DNA from 2 places in the Yersinia massiliensis genome. Region 2 is predicted to be linked to the other one. Evidence: predicted binding sites of a transcription regulator. Region 2 holds the regulator's gene; the other holds the start of a gene.

Region 1 (3,511 bases), 690 kb from region 2:
AATCTCTGTTGAATGATAGATTCAGTAGGGAGTAAAGAATTTCTCTGAGATGTTTGCCAGCGGGCCAGTCCCCTGAGCCGATATTTAATACCAACAGAATGTAGTGCCTCCGTAACCGGTGCGCATGCTCGGTCCGCCGAGAAGCCTTAAGGTTGCGACGCTGCGTTCACCTTGAACCATGGGTTCAAGGGTTACAGCCAGCAGCGGCATCTCGGAGATCCCTTTCTTATCGGGTAACGGTCAGTTTCAGTTACCACGTTCGTTTTGACACACGCTATTTTTCGCTGTTAAGTCAATCACATGTCCTTGAATCCACAAGATGCCTTTGAGCAGCATGCCCTAGAAAGACAAAGTGTTCGCCAAGCAATTCGTGAGCGTCGGCGTCGATTAACCCCCGAACAGCAACAGCATGCAGCCCATTCGGCCGCCAATCATTTCGCTGCGCATGAAAAAATTCAGCAAGCCAGCAACATTGCGATATTTCTTTCTTTTGATGGCGAGCTTAATACCGCGCCAATCATTGCATTGTTGTGGCAGCAAAATAAGCAGGTTTACCTGCCGGTGCTACACCCATTCAGCCCCGGTCATCTGCTCTTTCTTCATTATCGTCCTGATAGTTTACTCATCCGTAACCGCTTAAAAATCCTTGAACCGCAGCTCGATGTACGGGAGGTTCTACCGCTCAATCAATTGGATGTGGTGATAACGCCATTGGTGGCGTTTGACCACCATGGTCAGCGTTTAGGTATGGGAGGCGGGTTTTATGACCGCACACTGCAACACTGGCAACAAGGCGGCCCCTATCCTATTGGGTTGGCTCATGACTGCCAGCAAGTCGAGCATTTACCGAATGAACATTGGGATGTGCCTTTGCCAGAGATAGTGACCCCTGAAAAAGTATGGAAATGGTAAAAGATCGTATTTAGGCATTAAAAAACCCGATATCAACCGATATCGGGTTATTAGGCATGAGCCACTATCTTCGCCGCTAAGATTAATACAGTAAGCGTGCGCGGATAGTCCCTGGGATAGCCTTCATTGCTTGCAACGCTCTTTCTGCATTTTCTTCATCATCTGTTTCAACGTCGATGACAACGTAGCCGATTTCAGCGCTGGTTTGCAGATACTGCGCAGCAATGTTGACGTTCTGTTCAGCAAAAATTTTGTTAATGCTGGTCAGGATGCCAGGACGGTTCTCATGAATATGCAGCAAACGACGAGTATTATCGCCATGAGCAGGCAGCGAAACCTCTGGGAAGTTAACCGCAGACAGTGTTGAGCCGTTATCGGAATACTTAGCCAGTTTGCCGGCGACTTCATCACCGATATTTTCCTGCGCTTCTTGAGTCGAACCGCCAATATGTGGCGTCAATAAGACGTTATCAAACTCACACAATGGTGAGTTGAACGGGTCTTTATTGGTGGCTGGCTCTTCAGGGAATACGTCAATTGCCGCACCAGCCAAATGATTACTCGCCAACACTTCACACAGCGCTGGAATATCAACAACAGTCCCGCGAGAGGCGTTAATCAGCATTGCACCTGGCTTCATCAGAGCCAACTGCTCAGGGCCAATCATATTTTTGGTGGAGTGATTTTCAGGCACATGCAAACTAATCACATCACTCATGTTCAGCAAATCAGACAGATGGCGAACCTGTTGTGCATTCCCTAACGACAATTTATTTTCGATATCGTAGAAGAACACTTTCATACCAACACTTTCAGCCAGAATACCCAGCTGCGTACCGATATGACCATAACCGATGATACCCAGTTTTTTACCACGGGCCTCATAGGAACCGACAGCCAGTTTATTCCACTCGCCGCGATGCGCTTTGGCGTTAGCCGACGGAATGCCCCGGAACATCAACAGTAGCTCGCCCAGTACCATTTCGGCAACCGAACGGGTATTGGAGAAAGGCGCATTGAATACCGGCACACCGCGCTTGGTCGCCGCCGTTAAATCAACCTGATTTGTACCGATACAGAAACAACCGACTGCAACCAATTTTTCTGCTGCAGCAAAAACTTCTTCGGACAGATGCGTGCGCGATCGAATTCCGATGAAGTGGGCATCACGAATAGATTCTTTCAGTGATTCGGTGTCTAAGGCACCTTTATGGTATTCAATATTGCTATATCCGGCTGCACGCAGATTATCAACTGTGCTCTGGTGCACCCCTTCCACTAACAGAAACTTAATTCTGTCTTTCTCCAGTGATACTTTTGCCATGTCCCCGACCCTATTTTCAGACTTCAGATGTGGCTGCCGCTATCGAATGAATTCGGTCAGCACCCTGTCAACATAACAAATATTACGCGAGCAGCAATACAAACGATTGCCTACCTCTCAGCATAACAACCACTGCGAATGTTAATTTATGGAATAAAAAACTAGCGGCAAGAGGGTTAATGGCAGGTTAAGAAATTGAAATGACGAAATGTGATATATATCACCAAATTTAACGTTTTTAAGAAAAGATAATTAAAGGTGAAAATTTTCAGGACAAAGCGGCCGCACCTTATCCTGAAAATAATCCAGCCGATTGATTTGGCCGATCAGAGCGTTATCGTTTTAACACCATCAGCGGTGCCAATCAGAGCGACATCAGCGCCACGGTTGGCAAATAATCCAACCGTCACCACACCAGCAATACCATTGATTTTATTCTCTAAGGCAATGGCATCTAAAATCGTCAGATTGTGGACATCCAAAATAACGTTACCGTTATCCGTCAGCACATTTTGGCGATATTCAGGTAACCCGCCCAGCTTAACCAATTCACGGGCGACGTAAGAACGCGCCATCGGGATCACTTCGACTGGCAATGGGAATTTACCCAGCACATCCACCTGTTTGGTCGCATCTGCGATGCAAATAAACTTACGCGCAATGGCCGCAATAATTTTCTCGCGCGTTAGCGCCGCGCCACCGCCTTTAATCATCTGCATATGGCCGTTGATTTCATCAGCGCCATCAACGTAGATATCCAGTACATCCACTTCGTTGCAATCAAAGACCTGAATACCGTAACTTTTTAGTTTGGCGGTAGAGGCATCAGAGCTGGAAACTGCTCCTTCAATTTTATCTTTGATGGAACCAAGGGCATCAATAAAGTGCGCGGCGGTGGAGCCAGTCCCTACGCCAACGATAGTGCCAGGCTTGACATAATCTAATGCTGCCCAGCCCACTGCTTTTTTTAGTTCGTCCTGAGTCATGGTGAGTCACTGCCTATGAGATGAAAAACTGAATCCATTATAGAACATGCGCAGAATAAAACGCCGCAATAAAACAGGCATAGGACGCGGTTATTTCTAGCTGGATCACAGTTATATCGGTTTATTTGTGGCGGGGACTTTCATCATCAGCCAAAACAAAATGACCAAAATGTGGCATAGTGCCCTATCGACTAAATTTTTGGAGAGATGACTCCGATGAAACGCCCAGACTACCGTACGCTACAAGCGCTGGACGCGGTGATCCGTGAACGCGGTTTTGAACGCGCTG
Region 2 (3,511 bases):
GCGCGGCAGAACTCGAAGGTGACAGCTTCCATCGCTATACCCGCCCTGAAATGGATGCCGCCATCCGTAAAGCACGGGATCAAGGCCGGCATATTAGCTATTTTGGCCCAGAAGCCAATGATTTTGGTCAGTTAGAGCAGAGTGTGTCGGAATACGGCAAACACGGCACAGGCCGTTCACGTAAATATTTACACACCTACGATGAAGCGGTGCCTTATAACCAGATTCCCGGCACATTTACACCCTGGGAACCCTTGCCTGAACCTACCGATGTGCTGTTCTACGAAGGGCTACACGGCGGTGTCGTGACTGAACATCACGATGTGGCAAAGCATGTCGATTTATTGGTAGGGGTGGTACCCATCGTCAACCTAGAATGGATTCAAAAACTGGTGCGCGATACCGGTGAACGTGGCCATTCCCGTGAAGCGGTGATGGATTCCGTTGTACGCTCCATGGAGGATTACATCAACTACATTACGCCGCAGTTCTCACGCACTCATATTAACTTCCAGCGCGTGCCGACCGTCGATACCTCAAACCCTTTTGCCGCGAAAGCCATCCCGTCGCTGGATGAAAGTTTTGTGGTTATTCATTTCCGTGGCTTGGATCAGATTGATTTCCCCTACTTGTTAGCAATGCTACAAGGCTCGTTTATTTCCAATATCAATACATTGGTGGTGCCGGGCGGGAAGATGGGATTAGCAATGGAGCTGATTATGGCCCCGTTGGTGCAGCAACTGCTGGAAGGCAAAAAAATCATTTAACGCTTTACGTAGACATCTTGGTTTTACGCATCATAGCGATTGGAACTGCAAGGCGGCGGCAAGCGGACTTATCCCAATGAACTGACCTCAGTCAGTGATTGGGGTGAGCGGATGCAACCTCCTGCAGCTTCAAGGACGAAAAACACGCTTAAGCGACGTCACGAATTTCAAAACTGTGGGTAATGGTCGCTGCTTTACCTAGCATCAGAGAAACAGAGCAGTACTTCTCTGCTGATAATTCCACTGCACGCTCAACAATTTTGTCGGTGAGACCTTTACCGCTAACGATAAAATGCAAATTGATTTGCGTAAACAGACGCGGCGCTTCTTCACGGCGCTGAGAGGTGAGTGTGACCTCACAATCGCGCACATCATTACGCCCCTTTTGCAAAATAGAGACCACATCAATCGCGCTACAACCACCTGCTGACATCAGCAACATTTCCATCGGGCTGGGTGCCTTATCACCGGCATTACCATCCATCAAAACCTGATGCCCTGACGCTGATTCACCCAAAAATGTCAGCCCCTCAACCCACTTCACACGTGCCTGCATAACGCTCGCTCCCAGTTAAATTTTCTGATCCAGACTACCCTTTCATTTATAAAGTCGCAATGTAACCCGATGTTCATCATGCTGAAGCGATACAACACAAGACACTGACCTCATCCTGTGCTACAAACAGAACCGAAAGTATTGTTTCTAGAATTAAATTGGGTAGTGATCGATACTCAGTGTAAGGTTTCTATCCAGTAGGTATCTTGGCTATACCTTTCGGCAGTTGAGCAAATTAATATGCTATACCCAACAGGCGTCAAGATGGTGGGTATAAAGAAAGTGTATTTTATAAGCACGCCGTACAGGGAACTCTGAGCCCTGTTTAGTTAGGCTGCGATAACAACAGAGGATAACAGCGAATGGTTCTCGGCAAGCCACAAACAGACCCGACTCTCGAATGGTTCCTGTCTCATTGCCATATTCACAAATACCCATCGAAGAGTACGCTGATTCACCAAGGTGAAAAGGCCGAAACGCTTTACTACATCGTGAAAGGCTCCGTTGCGGTGCTTATCAAAGATGAAGAAGGTAAAGAGATGATTCTCTCCTATCTAAACCAAGGGGATTTCATCGGTGAACTTGGATTATTTGAAGAAGGCCAAGAGCGTAGTGCTTGGGTTAGAGCAAAAACTGCCTGCGAAGTGGCTGAAATTTCTTACAAAAAATTCCGTCAGCTGATTCAGGTCAACCCAGATATCTTGATGCGCCTGTCTTCGCAAATGGCGAACCGCTTACAGATTACATCCGAGAAAGTGGGTAACCTTGCTTTCCTTGATGTGACTGGGCGTATTGCACAAACACTGCTTAATCTGGCAAAACAACCTGATGCCATGACCCACCCCGATGGGATGCAGATTAAAATTACCCGCCAGGAAATTGGTCAAATCGTTGGCTGCTCCCGCGAAACTGTGGGGCGGATACTAAAAATGCTGGAAGATCAAAACCTGATCTCCGCACACGGTAAAACGATTGTCGTTTACGGCACTCGTTAATTCCCTCAAAACCGGTGCCGAAACTCTCGGTACCGGTTTTCTCACGCAGGTTTGTAAACCATAAATTTCTGGGGCCGACATGAAATGGCAACGGGTTATTTATCATCCTGAAGTGAACTACGCGTTACGCCAAACATTGGTGCTCTGTCTTCCCGCCGCCCTCGGGTTTGCCCTTGGCGAGCTGCGGCTCGGATTGATGTTTGCTCTGATCCCTGCTTGCTGCAATATTGCGGCGCTGGATACTCCCCATCAGCATTTTTTCCGCCGTCTGATTATTGGTGGCGCACTCTTCACGTTGACCAGCTTCCTGACGCAGCAATTACTGCTGTGGCACATTCCCTTGCCGTGGATCATGTTAGGGCTGGCGCTGCTGCTCGGTGTTAATGGCGCGATCAGCCCGCTCCATGGCCGCTTATTACCTGCCGCGTTAATTGCCGCCATCTTTAGCCTCAGCATGGTGGACCGTGCGCCTATCTGGCAAGCGCCACTGTTGTGCGCGGTAGGAACGCTCTGGTACGGCGTCTTTAATTGGTTGTGGTTTCGGCTCTGCAAAGACCAGCCCATTCGCGAGCCTCTAAGTCAACTATATGATTTACTAGCAGATTATTGTGACGCTAAATATAATTTTTTATCACAGCATATAGAGCCAGAAAAAGCCCTCCCGCCGCTGCTCGATCGACAGCAAAAGATAATGGATAAAATTAATCAGCTTTATCAACAATTTAATCTTATTAAAAATGCGACGAAGAAAGAGCAAAAACGGCTGTTGGGGTTATTTCAGATGGCGCTCGATCTGCAGGAGCATGTTACTGCGGCGCTGAATCAGCCGGAGAAAGTACAAGCATTGGTGGAACACAGTCAAATTGAAGCCGTCTTGAGCCGCAACGCCCAAGTTATCGTGGCTCAGTTGCGCACTATTGCTGATGACATTCTCTATCATCATCATGCGACAAACCATTTCACCACCGGCGATGCACTCATTGAGCTAGAGGAGATCGCCCAGCAGCACCCCGATAATCCTGTGGCACAATTTTGCTACTACCATATCCGCCAAATTGACCAACTTCTGAGTAATCGACGTCCCCTGTACGATCGTGAGCTGATGTCAGGGCAACAACAGCAACCCTTATGGTCCGCGATCGTCAGCTATCTGTCGTTTAACTCCACAGCATTGCGCGATGCAGCCCGATTAG

What was found. The regulator CRP, encoded in region 2, controls carbon source genes, mostly activating them, when cyclic AMP is high. The targets are predictions, from matches to a motif close to ATGTGANNNNNNTCACAT.
Region 1: serA (phosphoglycerate dehydrogenase) is a predicted target of CRP. The motif match lies at 2,445-2,462, and genes of this name have one in related genera.

The regions. Positions count from the first base shown of each region.
Region 1 is NZ_CP028487.1:955,343-958,853, reverse strand. Features, by position in the region: gene zapA (cell division protein ZapA) at 1-1, shown strand, start outside; RNA gene ssrS (6S RNA) at 39-222, shown strand; gene DA391_RS04350 (5-formyltetrahydrofolate cyclo-ligase) at 301-912, shown strand; gene serA (phosphoglycerate dehydrogenase) at 995-2,236, opposite strand; gene rpiA (ribose-5-phosphate isomerase RpiA) at 2,563-3,222, opposite strand; gene DA391_RS04335 (LysR family transcriptional regulator ArgP) at 3,439-3,511, shown strand, end outside.
Region 2 is NZ_CP028487.1:261,398-264,908, reverse strand. Features, by position in the region: gene DA391_RS01085 (phosphoribulokinase) at 1-767, shown strand, start outside; gene DA391_RS01080 (OsmC family protein) at 916-1,323, opposite strand; gene crp (cAMP-activated global transcriptional regulator CRP) at 1,686-2,318, shown strand; gene DA391_RS01070 (YccS/YhfK family putative transporter) at 2,398-3,511, shown strand, end outside.